DNA from 4 places in the Streptomyces sp. NPDC091289 genome. Region 3 is predicted to be linked to each of the others. Evidence: riboswitches for the same ligand, from Rfam matches in the RefSeq annotation. Region 3 holds a riboswitch; each other region holds the start of a gene.
The links. A riboswitch is a leader RNA that binds a small molecule or an ion and turns the genes downstream of it on or off. The one in region 3 is predicted to bind cyclic di-AMP.

Region 1: it holds a riboswitch for cyclic di-AMP, as region 3 does, so the genes downstream of both, ACIQPT_RS12910 (transglycosylase family protein) here and ACIQPT_RS13500 (M23 family metallopeptidase) in region 3, are expected to answer to the same signal.
Region 2: it holds a riboswitch for cyclic di-AMP, as region 3 does, so the genes downstream of both, ACIQPT_RS10500 (NlpC/P60 family protein) here and ACIQPT_RS13500 (M23 family metallopeptidase) in region 3, are expected to answer to the same signal.
Region 4: it holds a riboswitch for cyclic di-AMP, as region 3 does, so the genes downstream of both, ACIQPT_RS00660 (transglycosylase SLT domain-containing protein) here and ACIQPT_RS13500 (M23 family metallopeptidase) in region 3, are expected to answer to the same signal.

Annotation. Positions count from the first base shown of each region.
Region 1 covers NZ_JBIVUT010000008.1:171,474-175,472, reverse strand. The annotation lists gene eno (phosphopyruvate hydratase) at 1-1,031, opposite strand, end outside; gene ACIQPT_RS12910 (transglycosylase family protein) at 1,381-2,097, opposite strand; cyclic di-AMP (ydaO/yuaA leader) riboswitch at 2,103-2,284, opposite strand; gene ACIQPT_RS12905 (transglycosylase family protein) at 2,576-3,643, opposite strand; partial or broken gene ACIQPT_RS12900 (cytochrome P450) at 3,820-3,999, opposite strand, start outside.
Region 2 covers NZ_JBIVUT010000006.1:301,334-305,332, reverse strand. The annotation lists gene pcrA (DNA helicase PcrA) at 1-1,111, opposite strand, end outside; cyclic di-AMP (ydaO/yuaA leader) riboswitch at 1,380-1,546, shown strand; gene ACIQPT_RS10500 (NlpC/P60 family protein) at 1,554-2,765, shown strand; gene ACIQPT_RS10495 (hypothetical protein) at 2,842-3,195, opposite strand; gene ACIQPT_RS10490 (NlpC/P60 family protein) at 3,399-3,999, shown strand, end outside.
Region 3 covers NZ_JBIVUT010000009.1:18,011-22,009, forward strand. The annotation lists gene ACIQPT_RS13495 (aldo/keto reductase) at 1-917, opposite strand, end outside; gene ACIQPT_RS13500 (M23 family metallopeptidase) at 1,105-2,136, opposite strand; cyclic di-AMP (ydaO/yuaA leader) riboswitch at 2,148-2,300, opposite strand; gene ACIQPT_RS13505 (PP2C family protein-serine/threonine phosphatase) at 2,539-3,759, opposite strand; gene ACIQPT_RS13510 (MerR family transcriptional regulator) at 3,901-3,999, opposite strand, start outside.
Region 4 covers NZ_JBIVUT010000001.1:178,694-182,692, reverse strand. The annotation lists gene ACIQPT_RS00665 (FAD-dependent oxidoreductase) at 1-1,281, opposite strand, end outside; cyclic di-AMP (ydaO/yuaA leader) riboswitch at 1,733-1,920, shown strand; gene ACIQPT_RS00660 (transglycosylase SLT domain-containing protein) at 1,926-2,762, shown strand; gene ACIQPT_RS00655 (GMC oxidoreductase) at 2,921-3,999, shown strand, end outside.

The DNA of each region.
Region 1 (3,999 bases), on a different contig from region 3:
TCGGTCAGCGAACCGATCTGGTTGACCTTCACGAGCAGGGCGTTGGCGGAGCCCTCCTCGATGCCGCGGGCGAGGCGCTCGGGGTTGGTGACGAAGAGGTCGTCGCCGACGATCTGGACCTTGGCCCCGATGCGGTCGGTGATGACCTTCCAGCCGGCCCAGTCGTCCTCGTACAGCGGGTCCTCGATGGAGACCAGCGGGTACGCGGAGACGAGCTCCTCGTAGTACTCGGTCATCTCGGCGGCCGAGCGGGACTTGCCCTCGAACTCGTAGACGCCGTCCTTGTAGAACTCGGACGCGGCGACGTCGAGCGCGAGCGCCACGTCACGGCCCGGGACGTAGCCGGCCTCCTTGATGGCCTCGACGATGAGGTCCAGGGCGGCGCGGTTGGAGTCCAGGTTCGGGGCGAAGCCGCCCTCGTCGCCGAGTCCGGTGGACAGGCCCTTGGTCTTGAGGACCTTCTTCAGCGTGTGGTAGATCTCCGCGCCCCAGCGCAGGGCCTCGGAGAAGGACTCCGCGCCGATCGGGGCGATCATGAACTCCTGGATGTCCACGTTGGAGTCGGCGTGCGAGCCGCCGTTCAGGATGTTCATCATCGGAACGGGCAGCAGGTGCGCGTTCGGGCCGCCGAGGTAGCGGAAGAGCGGCAGGTCGGACGCCTCGGAGGCGGCGTGCGCGACGGCCAGCGAGACGCCGAGGATGGCGTTCGCGCCGAGCGAGGCCTTGTTCTCGGTGGCGTCCAGGTCGAACATCGCCTGGTCGATGAGGCGCTGCTCGGTGGCGTCGTACCCGACGAGCTCCGGGCCGATCTGCTCGATGACGGCGAGGACGGCCTTCTCGACGCCCTTGCCCTGGTAACGGTTGGGGTCACCGTCGCGAAGCTCAACAGCCTCGAACGCACCGGTGGAGGCGCCGGACGGAACAGCAGCACGGCCCGTGCTGCCGTCGTCGAGGCCAACCTCGACCTCGACCGTGGGGTTGCCCCGGGAGTCGAGGATTTCCCTGGCTACGACGACGTCGATGGACGGCACGAGGCATCTCCTTCTGGGATCTGACACTGGTTGTGCAGGGTCACTGTGGCCTTGCGGCACGAGCCTATCCGGCCCGGCCGCGTCGGCCAGCCGAGCGCCCGCCTCCTGGGACGAAAAAGGACCCAAGGGCCTGCATCCCGGGACAAAACTCTAGAAATCTACTGGTCGGTAACAAAAACTGCCGACAAGAGGTGAACGCAAACCGCGCTCACCGGGGTCCCGGCTCGCCCGGGCCCCGCCCACGAAGAACCCGGCCCGGCGCGCTGGGGGGAAGAGCGCGCCGGGCCGGGAAGCCGTGCGAGGGAGGGTGCCGCCGGACACCCTCCCTCCGGGGAGGAGAGACGGCGTCTTACTTCAGGTGGAGCTGCTGACCCGGGAAGATCAGGTCCGCGTCCTTGACGATGTCGTCGTTGAGCTGGAAGAGCTTGCTCCAGCCGCCCTTGACACCCTCCTTCTCGGCGATCTTGCTCAGGGTGTCGCCGGTCTTGACCTTGTACTCGCCGTCACCCTTCTGGACCTTCTCGCCGGTCGGGGTGGTGACGGTCTTCTTGCTCTCGGCCTTCTTCTCGGCCTGCGGAGCGGGGCGCTGCTCGGAGCGCGTGGTGGGCTGCTCGGCCTGACGCTCGGGCTGCGCCTGCTCGGGCTTGCTCTCGGACTGGCCGGAGCCGGTGTTCACGCCCGGGTCCACACCGTCGTTGGTGAGGCCACCGGCGCCGGCGCAGGCCCAGGCGCCCGGACCCTGGAGGTCGAGGAGCTTCTCGGCGGTGGCGATCTGCTGGTCCTTGGAGGCCAGGTCGGCGCGCGAGGCGTACTGCGTACCGCCGGCGGCGGCCCAGCTGGACTGCGAGAACTGCAGCCCGCCGTAGTAGCCGTTGCCGGTGTTGATGGACCAGTTGCCGCCGGACTCGCACTGGGCGACGGCGTCCCAGGTCTCGACGGAGGCGGCGGACGCGCTGGTCGCACCCATCAGCGGGACGGCGACGGCGGCACCGGTGACACCCGCGAGGGTGGCGAGACGGGTGGCCTTGGACGGGCGGCGGTGCTTGCCCTTGCTGTTCAGCAGCATGGAACGAATCTCCTCACCGACGCCTACGAGGTGAGCTGTCGGGTTCGGGCTGATGAGTTGCCCGGTCGCACGGTGCTGCACGCGACTTCACCCCAAGCCGTTCCCGTACGTCCCGTCGGTTCGACGAGGCGTCCGGACCCGGCGGCCTACCTGGGTCCCCCGCTCCTGCCTACGGCGCTTACGCGTCTGTTCCCTTCGACCGACGGCAGGATTCGGCGTGACGGTCGACGGGGCCCGCGGTGCGAGCGGCTACGACCGTAAACACAGGCAACCCCGACATTCAAAGATGGACATAGAGGGCAATCGCCCCGAACTCACCGCGACCGATGGACTATTTCCGCAGGTCGGGAGCGATGCGCGCGGACCAGCCGGACGAGACCCGCCAGTTGAAGCAAAGAGACCCATGTCTCACTTCCGCAAAAGTGGACATAGGCCTCTGAACTGCCTGATTTTTCGGAGCGTTTTCGCCCGATTTGAATCAGTTGGCGGCGGGCGCCCCGGCGGACTTCCCGGCGCTCTCCGACGCGGACCCGTCCGCGCCCTGACCCAGCCCCAGATCCAGGCTCTGGCCGGGCAGGATCAGATCCGGGTCGGAGCCCAGGAGGTCCTTGTTCGTCTCGTACAGGCCGGTCCAGCCACCGGGAAGTTCCTGCGCGTCAGCGATGGCCCAGAGGTTGTCGCCGGGCTGCACCGTGTACGCGCCGACGGTCGCCGAGCCACCGTCGCGCGCATCGCCGTCGCCGCGCGAGGCGTGCCGGCCGGACTCACGGGGGCCGCCGCCCTGGCCCGCGTCGGCCTCCTCGGGTGCGGGGGCGCCCCGGTGCTTGCCTCCCTTGCCGTCCTCGCCCTTCGAGGCGTCGGGGGTGCCGGAGGGGTTCGTGGCGTCGGGGGCGTCGGAGGCCGGCGGGGCGGAGGGCGTCACCGAGGAGTCGGGAGCGTCGCTCCCCTTCCCCGTACCGCCACTGCCTCCCTTGTCGGCCTTGTCAGCCTTGTCGTTCTTATCGCCCTTGTCGGGCTTGCCGCTCTCGTCACCCTTGTCGTTCTTCTCGGCCTTCTCACCCTTACCGGATTCATCCGCTTCACCGGTCGGGTCGGCCGAGGGGTCCGCCGACGGATCGGCGGACGGGTCGGGTGACGGCGAGGTGCCCGGGTCGACGCCGGGCAGGCTGCCGTCCACCGCGAGACCGGAGATGACCGCACAGCTGGGCCACGCCTTCGGCCCCTGGTCGCCCAGGACCTTCTCGGCGACGGAGATCTGCTGCGACCGGCTGGCGAGGTCGGCGCGGGGCGCGAACGCCGTGCCGCCGTACGCCGACCAGGTCTCCTGCGAGAACTGGAGCCCGCCGTAGTAGCCGTTGCCGAGGTCGGCGCTCCACATGCCGCCGCTCTCACACTCCGCGACCCGGTCCCAGGTGGTGGCCTCGGCCGCGTGCACGCCGCTCGCACCGAGCAGCGGGATGGCGATGGCCGATCCCGTCACACCTGCGGCGACGACGATGGCGGGTGCCTGGCGAGGGCGGCGGTGTCTGCCGTTCGCGGAGCCCATGGGTATGCCTTCCGTGCGACTGACAAGCGAGTGACCTGAACGCCGCGCAGCAGAAATCCGTGCCTGCACCGGCGCACAAGTGACGCGTGAGCAACGAGCGACCGACGCGTCGAACCGTGAACCTAGCGGGACTCGAACGTGTGTCACAAGTCGATGCAGCGCAGATCACGTGAAAGTCACAGAGTTGACAGCGTGTCACTTTTTTCGGAACGGCGGCCCGGCGTGAACTCGACGGGAAGTGTGCGCAGTCCGCGCATGATGAGCCCGCCACGCCAGCGCAAATCGGCAGCTTCTCCCGCAAGTCGCAGGTCAGGGAGGCGTCTCAACAGCGTGGCCAACGCGGTCTGCCCCTCCAG
Region 2 (3,999 bases), on a different contig from region 3:
GGCGGCTCTCGTTGCGCTCGATGACGGCGTTGGCGGCGGAGAGGATCGTCTGCGTGGAGCGGTAGTTCTGCTCCAGCATGATCGTCGTCGCGCTCGGATAGTCCTCCTCGAACTGGAGGATGTTGCGGATGGTCGCGCCGCGGAAGGCGTAGATCGACTGGTCCGCGTCGCCCACCACGCACAGCTCGGCGGGGGCGTCGGCCTCTCCGGCCGGGCCGACCAGCTCCCGTACCAGCGTGTACTGGGCGTGGTTGGTGTCCTGGTACTCGTCGACGAGGACGTGGCGGAAGCGGCGGCGGTAGTGCTCGGCGACGTCCGGGAAGGCCTGGAGGAGGTGGACCGTCGTCATGATGATGTCGTCGAAGTCCAGGGCGTTGGCCTCGCGCAGGCGGGCCTGGTAGAGCGCGTACGCCTGGGCCAGGGTCTTCTCGAAGCCATCGGCCGCCTGTCCGGCGAAGGTCTCCTCGTCGATGAGCTCGTTCTTGAGGTTGGAGACCTTGGCGGTGAAGGACTTCGGCGGGAAGCGCTTGGGGTCCAGGTCGAGGTCGCGGCAGACCAGGGCCATCAGGCGCTTGGAGTCGGCGGCGTCGTAGATCGAGAAGGACGAGGTGAAGCCGAGCTTCTTCGACTCGCGGCGCAGGATGCGGACGCACGCGCTGTGGAAGGTCATGACCCACATGGCGTTGGCGCGCGGGCCGACGAGCTGCTCGACGCGCTCCTTCATCTCGCCCGCGGCCTTGTTGGTGAAGGTGATCGCGAGGATCTGCCCGGGGTGCGTGCCGCGCTCGGCCAGCAGGTGGGCGATGCGGTGGGTGAGCACCCGGGTCTTGCCGGAGCCGGCCCCGGCGACGATGAGCAGCGGGGACCCGGCGTGCACGACGGCGGCGCGCTGCTCGGTGTTCAGCCCGTCGAGCAGCGCGGCGGCGTCGATCACCGGGCGCGGGTGACCGTCCCGGTAATACCCGTCCCGGGGCGGCGGGGGCGCGTCGTAGACGCCCTCGAAGAGTCCCTCCGGCACCGCTTCGGGCGCGTGGTCCTCGGGGGGCGGCGGGGGGCCGTCCTCCGCGGGCTGGAGGCCGGTCAGGAAACTGTCGTCAAAGAGGCTGCTCATCGCCTACCGAGTCTAGGCGGCCGCACCGACAACGATCCGCCGAAGCCGGGAAGCGGTGACCTCGGTCCTACGCAGGTCCTACGCACGGAGACCGGACGCCCACGTTCCGTGAAGGATCGCCCGGTCGGAAGGGGTGGGCAGCCCCCGATCCGAAAAGGTCACGAAAATGTATCGGGCATATCGCTCATCCTCCTTCCCAGCGGTGCCACGGGTTGGCTAGCGTGCTCGGTCAGGTGATCCGTACCTCCCTGAGGCGAACCGCGCCTAACGGACACCTCTGCCGAATCCGTCCTGCCGTCCTGGCAGTTCGGAACCGGGGACCCACACGCAGAACCGGGGTGAATCGGTCCGTGCCCTCGCATCCGGACCGTAGGACAGCCTTCCGTTCCGTCCGAACCCGACAGCTAACCCGGTAGGCGGTCCACGGAAGGAGATGCCGGTCTTGGCATCGCATCGCAAGCCGCGCACGAAGGTGCGCACCACCACCCCTGCCGTCGGGCTGACGACGGCCGCGCTGGCCTCCGTGACGTTGCTCTCCACGCAGAGCGCCACGGCCGCGCCCGCGGAGCCGAAGCCCGCCATCGAGGAAGTCCAGAAGAAGGTCGACGCCCTGTACCGGCAGGCGGGCTCCGCGACCCAGGAGTACAACCGGGCCAAGGCCGCGTCCGCGTCGCAGCAGAAGAAGGTCGACACGCTGCTCTCCGACGTGGCGAAGCGGACCGAGAAGATCAACGAGGCGCGCCGGGCGCTGGGCTCCTACGCGGCGGCCCAGTACCGCAGCGGCGGCATCGCGCCGACGGCGACGTTCTTCCTGGCGGACGACCCGCAGGGGTACTTCGACCAGAGCCGGCTCATGGACCGGGCAACCGAGCGGCAGCAGCAGGCCGTCACCGACTTCCGTACGCAGCAGGCGTCGGCGGCGAAGAAGCGCGCGGAGGCGGTGAAGAGCCTGGAGACCCTCACCGAGACGCAGGCCACGCTCGCCTCCAGCAAGAAGGACGTGCAGAACAAGCTCACCGAGGCCCGTGGCCTGCTGTCGAGGCTGACCGCCGAGGAGAAGGCGCGACTGGCGGAGCTGGAGCGCAAGAAGGAGGCCGAGGCCAAGGAGAAGGCGGCGAAGCTGGCCGCCCGGCAGGCCGCCGAGGCGAAGGCGAAGGCCGAGGCGGAGAAGAAGGCCCGCGAGGAGGCCGCGAAGGAGTCCGACGGCGGTTCGGGATCGGGCTCCGGGTCCGGGTCCGGGTCCGGGTCCGGTACGGGCACGGGGTCGGGCTCCGGCACCGGCTCCGGTACGGGCAGCGGTTACGCCGCCAAGGCGGAGAAGGTGCTGGACTTCGCCCGCGCCCAGATCGGGAAGCCGTACGTCTGGGGCGCGTCGGGCCCCTCCTCGTACGACTGCTCGGGGCTGACGCAGGCGGCGTGGCGGGAGGCGGGGGTGACCCTGCCGCGGACCACCTGGGACCAGGTGAAGGTCGGCACCCGGGTCGCCACCTCGGACCTGCAGCCGGGGGACCTGGTCTTCTTCTACGACGACATCAGCCACGTCGGCATCTACAAGGGCGACGGGATGATGATCCACGCCCCGAAGCCGGGTGCGAACGTGCGCGAGGAGTCGATCTACTACATGCCGATCTACGGGAGCGTGCGCCCGGCGTAGTAGGCAGTAGCAGTAGTACGGAGCCGGGGCGGCCGGTCACAGTTGGCGGCCGCCCCCGGAAGGCCGTGGTCCGGCCTCAGGTCCAGACGGTGGCGATGAAGATGTTGGCGACCGTCAGCCCGCCGACCGCCGCGAACGCGCCCTTGTCGACCTTCTCGTCGTCCCGCTTGACGTAGACCAGGGCGAGGATCACGACCAGCAGCGCCAGCTTGATGCCGATCTTGACGTTGTTCACGGTCTGGTCGTCGGCCTGGTTGAGGCCGACCAGGGCGATTCCGGTGACCAGCATGGTCAGCGCGCCGTGAAGCATCGCGGGGACGAAGCGGGCGGTCCCCGCCCCCATGGCCTTCATCTGCGTCAGGAAGCCGCCCAGCAGGGAGGCGATGCCGATGATGTGCAGGGCGACGAAGACATTGATGAGTACGTCCATGGCTCCGGAGCCTAGCCATGACCAAAGTTTCACCTTTCAGTGAGGCAAGCCTTCGTTGATCGCTTCGATCATCAGCGATCGGCGAAACGTCACATCAGGGCAATAGCTGTCATGGTGACCCTTTTCCGCGCACCCGGATTAGCGTCCTTCACGGACCCGCCGGTATCCCCCGCCGGGCAGCCGACAGGAAGGATGCCGCCCCCGTGGCAGCGCACCGCAGGTCAGCTCACCGAAAACCCAAGCAGCGCCCGTTCACCGGCCCTGCTGCCCGCACCGCCGCCACCCTGGCGCTCGCCGGGGCCGCCACCGCCGGCTCGGTCACCGGAGCCGGCGCGGCCCCCGCCGAACCGGCCCCCACCGCCGACCAGGTCAGGGCGAAGGTCGACCGGCTGTACCACGACGCCGAGGTCGCCACCGAGAAGTACAACGGGGCGAAGGAGAAGGCGGCCGCCGCCACCCGCACCGTCGAGGCCCTGGCCGACGAGGCCGCCCGCCGCACCGACCGCCTCAACACCACGCGGAACGCCCTGGGTTCACTGGCCACCGCGCAGTACCGCGGGGGCACCCTCGACCCGGCCCTGCAACTGGCACTCTCCTCCGACCCCGACGCCTATCTGCAGCGCGCCTCCTATCTCGACCGGGCGGGCGACCGGCAGAGCGGGCTGCTGCGGAACATCAAGCGGCAGGTCTCCCAGATCACCCGGGTCAAGGCCACCGCCGACCAGGAGACCGAACGCCTCGCCGCCCGCCGCGCCGAACTGCGCGAACACCGCACCGCGATCCGCACCAAGCTGGCCGACGCCC
Region 3 (3,999 bases):
AGTTCCCGGTCCGTCAGCCGCAGATCGGCGACCGCGACGAGGGCGGGGAGCTGCTCGACCGTACGCGCGGAGGCGATCGGGGCGGCGACGGTCGGCTGTGCGGCGAGCCAGGCGAGGGCGACCGTCGCGATCTCGGCGTTCCGTGCCCCGGCGATGTGGTCGAGGGCGGCCAGCACCAGGCGGCCCCGCTCCGACTCCAGGTGACTGCCCGCCTTCGCGGCGCGGGGGCTCTCCACGGTCGAACCGAGGCGGTACTTGCCGGTGAGGAAGCCGGAGGCCAGTGCGTAGTACGGGACGGCGGCGAGACCGGCGTGGGCCGCGGTGTCCTGGAGCGCGCCCTCGTAGGTGTCGCGGGAGACCAGGTTGTAGTGCGGCTGGAGCGCGACGTACCGGGCGAGGCCCTCGCGCTCGGAGAAGTCGAGGGAGGCCGCGAGGCGCTCCGGGCTGATGTTGGAGGCGGCGATGTGCCGCACCTTGCCGTCCTTCACCAGCTGGTCGAGGGCGGTGATGATCTCCTCGACCGGGACGGTCTCGTCGTCGAAGTGCGTGTAGTAGAGGTCGATGTGGTCGGTGCCGAGCCGGCGCAGCGAGGCCTCGGCCGCGCCCTTGACGGTGCCGGCGGAGAGGCCCTTGTGGTCGGGGTGGGCGCCGGCCTTGGTGGCGACGACGATGTCGGACCGGTTGCCGCGGGAGGCGAGCCACCTGCCGATGACGGTCTCCGACTCACCGCCCCGGTTGCCCTCGACCCAGGCGGAGTACGCGTCGGCGGTGTCGATGAAGTTGCCGCCGGCCGCGACGTACGCGTCCAGGACGGCGAAGGACTGCTTCTCGTCCGCCGTCCAGCCGAAGACGTTGCCGCCGAGGGCGAGGGGGAAGACCTGGAGATCGGAGGTGCCGAGCGTGCGTGCGGAAGTCATGTGAGGGTTCAACGGGCCGGGGCGGGGGCGGTATTCCGCCGCCGCGCGGGCCGCACCGCCCCCGGACAGACCGGCAGCCCTGACGTCGGGGGGTGTGCGTCAGGGCTGCCGGGGTTTCAGGGGGCCGGCGACGAAGGACGTCGGCCGGGGCCCGGGGCCCGAGGAGGGCCGGTGGAGGGCCGAGGGCTCAGACGTTCAGGCCCTTGCTGTTCAGCCAGGCCATCGGGTCCATCGCCGAACCGCCCGCGGTGCGGACCTCCAGGTGGAGGTGGGTGCCGGTGACATTGCCGGTGGCGCCCATGCGGCCGATGGTCTGACCGGTGGTGACCTTCTGGCCGACGGAGACGTCGATCGAGGACTGGTGCGCGTACCAGATCTCCGTGCCGTCCTCCAGCTGGAGGACCGTGCGGTAGCCGTACGAGCCGGACCAGCCGGCCGACGTGATGGTGCCGCTGTGCACGGCCTTGAGCGGCGCACCGGTCGACCCGGCGAAGTCGAGACCGGTGTGCTGGCCGGAGGACCACATCGCGCCGGACTGACCGTAGGTCGAGGTGAGCGTGTACGAGGAGGTGGGCAGGGAGAAGCTGGCGGCGAGCTTGGCGAGACGCTCCGCTTCCTTCTTCTTCGCGGCTGCCTCCTCCGCCGCCTTCTTCTTCGCGGCGGCCTCGGCCTCGGCCCGGTCCTGCTGCTTCTTGGCCTCCTCCGCCGCCTTCTCGGCCGCGGCCTTCTCCGCCGCGGCCTTGGCCTCGGCGTCGGCGCTGGCCTGCTGCTGCTCGGCCTGCTGGAGGATCCGGGCGCGCAGGGCCTCGCCCGCGTCGGTGCCCTGCTCGGCCTCGGCGCCGGTGAGGCCGACGTTGGTGAGCGGTGCGGCCGCGGCGACCGGGGCGGGCTCCGCGTCGTCCGACATGAAGGACCCGACGCCGGGAAGGGACTTGGCGTCGGGGAGGTTGTCCGCGATGGAATCGGGAAGAGAGATGGAGACCGGCGCCTTGTCCTGCGCGGTGGCCATGCCGCCCGCACCGACAGCCGCTATGACGCCGACCCCGAGGACGGTGGAGCTACGGGCCAGACCACGCTGCTTGGCTACGCGGTGCCTGCCGCGCACGGGACGGATGGACTCCTCGGTGGGATTCCACTCCTCCCAGGACCGCTCCGCGTCACCGAAGGTGTCGGCACTGAAGGGTGACGGGGCCTCAGGGGCAGGCTTGTTGGACGCCACGTGGGCGCACTCCTTTCCTTCCTTCTCGCCTACCGGGTTAGCTGACGGGTTCGGAGCAGGAAGGTCTCCTACGGGCCCCTCCGTCTCTCACGAGACGCAGGCGTCCGATTCACCCCATGTAGGTGGTTCCCCGGTTTCCTTGCGGAATTCGGCGCTCGCGCGCGGCGCCGTCTCTGACGACGGCTGTGACGACCGCGCTGCGTTATCGAACGTTAATAGACGCACGGGCCCGATTCCAAGCTGTTCCTGTTGATCATTAACGAACACGACCGGGATGTACGGGTCACAAGCGGGTGGAATCGGGCGACTTGACCGCGGCTCAGTCGCACCTCTTTTTCTGACGTTGTGTCAAATGTTATGCGGAGCGGTGCCCTTCGGTTACGCACCGTGTCATCGCCCGCATCAGTGTGCCGCGTCGTCGCCCCGGCCCACGATCTTCACCGTCGTCCGGCGCACGGGCTGCCCCTCCGCCGGCCGGCCGACCGCGAGCAGCGCCATGTCGTCCGTGGACCGCCCCCCGGTGTGCAGCCGTACGTCGTCGGTCAGCGCCGACAGCAGCTCCTCGGGACCCGGGAAGATCCGGCCGCGCAGCCGGGCCGCCGGATCGTAGAAGACCCCGTTCGCGTCCCGGGCCTCCGACAGGCCGTCCGTGAAGGCGAGGAGCGTCGCGCCTGCGGGCATCTCCCACGCGTCGGCCCGGTCCGGCCACACCCCCAGGTCCATCCCCAGCGGCATCGCGGGCACCGAGGGCGCCAGCACCTCCAGGGCGCCGTCCGCGTGCAGCAGGATCGGCTCGGGGTGACCGCGGTTGACGAGGCGCAGCGAGGCCGAACCGGGCGGGATCTCGGCCAGCACGGCGGTGATGAACCCCTCCATGGCGTCCAGCCCGTACCGTCGGGTCCCCTCCCGTGCCAGCGCCCGCTCCAGCCGCTGCGCCACGCCCTCCAGCGAGAGCTCCTGCTCGGCGGCCTCCCGGAACGCCCCGATGATCACCGCCACCGCCTCGACGGCGTCCAGCCCCTTGCCGCGTACGTCGCCGACGACCAGGCGTACGCCGTACGGGGTGTCCGCGACGGCGAACAGGTCGCCGCCCACGAACTCGTCCGCCTGCGCCGCCTCGTACCGCGCGGCGACCTGGAGCCCGCCGATCCGCTCGGCCGGCGTCGGCAGCACGGCCCGCATGGCGGTCTCCGCGATGACCCGGGCCGAGGCCAGCTGCTCGTTGCTGCGCCGCACGACCCCGTTGATGAGGAGGGCGAGCACCGCGGCGGTGAGCACGGTGATCATCTCGATGACGGGGACCACCTGGGTGGACGTCCCGTCGGAGAGCCGCATCGCGATGACGGAGAGGATCGCGGCGATGCCGGTGCGGACGGTCCGGGACAGCGAGAAGAACGGTGCGGCGATCAGCGGGGCCGCGACGAACAGGGGGACGGCGGTGAAGTTGGGCGGCGCCAGCGAGTCGAACACCAGCCCGCCGACGATCAGCAGGGCGGGCAGTATCCGGACGAACCGGCGTGACCCCCGGCTGTCGGGCGTCACATTGCCCTCCGGGGACCCGAACACCGCACGGCCCACGGCGTCGATGCTCCCCGCCGTGCCGCTACGCCGTCTCTCGGCCATCCCCACCTGTGCACTCCTGCCCGGTCCACCCACGGCTGCGGACGGTACCGCGCCCCGTCCAGGCTTCCCGGAGCCGCGCCGAGCGGCGACTCCGCATCGGCCGAATAGGGGGAAGCGGACGGAGTCCCGGCCTTTCCGTGGTCAGTCGGAGAGCCGGTGTTCCGCGTAGACCGTCAGTGCGTCCCGTACGAAGGCGGCGGTGCCGTCCCCGTAGCGATCGTAGTTCTTTCCGAAGCGGGG
Region 4 (3,999 bases), on a different contig from region 3:
CTCGTGGGCGTCCAGCTTGTGCCAGCCCTCCCAGGTCGTGTAGCGGACGCCGCGGCCCTCCAGGAAGGCCTCGACGGCCTCCGGAGCGGGCGTGGCCGGCTCGGGCAGCCGGCCGGCGGCGCGGTCCTCCAGGACGCAGGCGACCGTCTCGTTGGCGTCGCCCTTGGTGTGGCCGATCAGGCCGATCGGGCCGCGCTTGATCCAGCCCGTGACGTAGACCGAGGCCATGTGCTCGTCACCGGCGATGACGCGGCCCGCCTCGTGCGGGACGGTGCCGGAGGCCACGTCGAAGGGAAGCTTGGGCAGCTCCTCCGAGTAGTAGCCGACGGCGCGGTAGACGCTCTGCATGTCCCAGTCGGTGAACTGGCCGGTGCCCCGGACGTTGCCGGTGCCGTCCAGCTCGGTGCGCTCGGTGCGCAGCGCCACCACCTTGCCGTCCTCGCCGAGAATCTCGACCGGGGACTCGAAGAAGTGCAGGAACAGCTTGTGCGGGCGGTCGCCGACGTCCCGGATCGCCCAGTTCTCCAGGGTCTGCGCGACCATGTTGGCCTGCTTGTTCTCCCGGCGGGTCGCGATCGAGCCCTCGTCGTACTCGATGTCCTCGGGGTTGACGATGACCTCGATGTTGGGGGAGTGGTCCAGCTCCCGCAGCTCCATCGGGCTGAACTTGGCCTGCGCGGGGCCACGCCGCCCGAACACATGCACCTCCAGCGCCTTGTTCTCCTTGAGGCCCTGGTACACGTTGTCCGGGATCTCGGTGGGCAGCAGCTCGTCCGCCGTCTTGGCCAGGACACGGGCCACGTCCAGGGCCACGTTGCCGACGCCGAGCACGGCGACCTTCTCCGCGGTGAGCGGCCAGGTGCGCGGGACCTCGGGGTGCCCGTCGTACCAGGAGACGAACTCGGCCGCTCCGTAGGAGCCGTCCAGCTGGATGCCGGGGATGTCGAGCGCCCGGTCGGCCTCGGCGCCGGTGGAGAAGATCACCGCGTCGTAGAACGACCGCAGGTCGTCCAGGCCGATGTCGTGCGGGTAGCTGACATTGCCGAAGAGCCGGATCTGGGGCTTGTCCAGCACCTGGTGCAGGGCCTTGACGATGCCCTTGATACGCGGGTGGTCGGGGGCCACGCCGTAACGGATCAGGCCGAAGGGCGCGGGCATGCGCTCGAAGAGGTCGATGGAGACCCCCGGGTCCTGGCAGACCTCGGATTTGAGCAGCGCGTCCGCAGCATAGATACCGGCGGGGCCGGCTCCGACAATGGCGACGCGGACGGGGCGTGTCATGGCGTGGTGATCCTTCGGGGCGGGCGAACGCGGGCAGGTACAGCGTACGTCGGAGGTAAGGGTTGGCTTACCAGTCTCCACCCCACACCGTAAGCGATCGCCCCGCGGGCCCCTCGACCGGCCTCGCCCCGAGTGCCTGATTGGTCCGTTTTGCTATGCCTATATGGTTGATTTGGTCCTTTTGTTAAATCTATCCGTAAAGGGATTGCTGAGCCCTTTGCTGCATTTGCCTAGGCCTGTTTTCGCCATCGCCGCGAGCGAGTGGTGAGCATCACGTCCCAGGGGGCGGACGCAGAAGCGGATCCGTCGGTTCCCTTCTGTGCGAAGAAAGTTGACGCCATGACGGCACGGCACGGTCCGGGAATTCCGCCATTCGATCATGCGCGGAAAAGGGAATCAGGAATGCGGGGCTTGTTCCGTTCGGCGTTTCTCGCCTACGGTCACCGTCAATCCGGATGGAACGCCGAATCCTGCCGCCGTCCGGGAATCCGAAACCCACTCACGTACGGCAGGAGCGGGGGACCCAGGTAAGTCGCCGAACCGTTACCGGAACGGCTTGGGGTGAAGTCGCACGACCGTGCGGCCAGACATCTCCCGTCTGAACCCGACAGCTCACCTCGTAGGCGCCGGAGAGGAAATCCCCCATGCCCGCACAGGGTAAGCACCGCCGTCCCCAGTCCACCTCGCTGCGCCGCGGCCTCGCCGCCGTGACCACCGGCGGAGCCGTTCTCGCCCTCCCGGTGATCGGCGCCACCAGCGCCTTCGCGGCCCCCGCCCCCACCGCGGCGCCGCAGCAGGCCGCGGCCCCCGCAGCGGTGTCCGCACAGGTGAATTCCGCCGCGAAGGCCGCGCCCGCCCAGCATTCCGTGGTGGCCGGTGAAACGCTTTCCAAGATCGCCCGCGAACATTCCGTCAGCGGCGGCTGGGAGAAGCTGTACGAAGGCAACCGGAAGATCGTCGGAGAGAATCCCGATCTTATTCACCCGGGTATCAAGCTGACCCTCGGAAACAAGGCCGCCGCCCCGTCGGACGCCAAGTCCGGCAAGGCTTCCCCGTCCGTCGCGCGCGGTGCGTCGGCGGACCGCGCCGACCGTTCGGAGCGCAGCAAGGCCGCCCCCGTGGCGCAGGCCGCTCCGGCCGCCGCGAAGGCCGTCACGTACACGAACGACCTCGACGGCTGGATCAAGGAGTCGCTGGCGGTCATGGCCGAGCAGGGCATCCCCGGCACCTACGAGGGCATCCACCGCAACATCATGCGCGAGTCCTCGGGCAACCCGGCCGCGATCAACAACTGGGACTCCAACGCGGTCAAGGGCACCCCGTCCAAGGGTCTGCTCCAGGTCATCGACCCGACCTTCCAGGCGTACCACGTGCCCGGCACCTCGACCGACAGTTACGACCCGGTCGCCAACATCACGGCCGCGTGCAACTACGCCGCGGACCGCTACGGCTCGATCGACAACGTCTTCGGCGCCTACTGATCGACCCCGCGCCCAGGGCGGAGGGGCTCCGGACCGAACGGTCCGGGGCCCCTCTGTCATGCCGGGCGGGGCCGGGAAGTTACCCCCAAGTTTCTAGTGACTTACCACGCGATCGACAGTAGAACCTGTTGCACTCTGTCGAGAGTGAGGTAGGTCACATGAACGACACCACCATGCAGGATGGCGAGGCCAAGGGTGTCTCGCGTCGAAGATTCATCGCTGGAACAGGTTCTCTTCTGGGGGTCGCGGCGCTGGCCGGTACCACCGCACCGTCCTGGGCGAGCGTGCGTGCGGCAGCGGCGCCGATCGGCTCCGGCGCACATGTACCGGTCCTGGTCATCGGCACCGGATACGGCGGCTCCGTGGCCGCCCTCCGGCTCGCCGAAGCCGGCACGGACGTCCACATGATCGAGATGGGCATGGCCTGGGACACCCCGGGCGCGGACGGCAAGATCTTCGCCAACACCACCAAGCCGGACGACCGCTCCTTCTGGCTGCGGACCCGGACCAAGCAGCCGCTGAGCAACTTCCTCGGCTTCCCCATCGACAAGGACGTCAACCGCTACACCGGCATCCTGGACGCCGAGGAGTTCGGCGGGATCACGGTCTACCAGGGCCGCGGCGTCGGCGGCGGATCCCTGGTCAACGGCGGCATGGCCGTCACCCCGCGCCGGGAGAACTTCGGCGCGATCCTCCCGACGGTGAACGCCGAGGAGATGTACAGCACCTACTACCCGCGCGCCAACAGCGGGCTGGGCGTCACCACCATCGATCCCGCCTGGTTCGACACGGTCGACTGCTACCAGTACGCGCGGGTCGGCCGAAAACACGCCCAGCGCTCCGGCTTCCCGTTCCTCTTCGTGCCCGCCGTCTACGACTGGGACTACATGAAGCAGGAGGCGGCCGGGAGCGTCCCCAAGTCGGCCCTGGACGGAGAGATCCTCTACGGCAACAACTACGGCAAGAAGTCGCTCCAGAAGACCTACCTCGACCGGATCAACGCCACCGGCCGGGTCACCATCTCCCCGCTCCACAAAGTCACCACGGTCACCCCGGCCCCCGGCGGCGGCTACACCGTGCTCATCGACCAGCTGGACACCACCGGCCGGACCACCGTCACCAAGACCGTCACGGCGGACAAGGTGTTCTTCGCCGCGGGCAGCGTCGGCACCAGCAAGCTGCTCGTCGGCCTCAAGGCCACCGGCGCCCTGCCCCTCCTCAACGACGAGATCGGCAA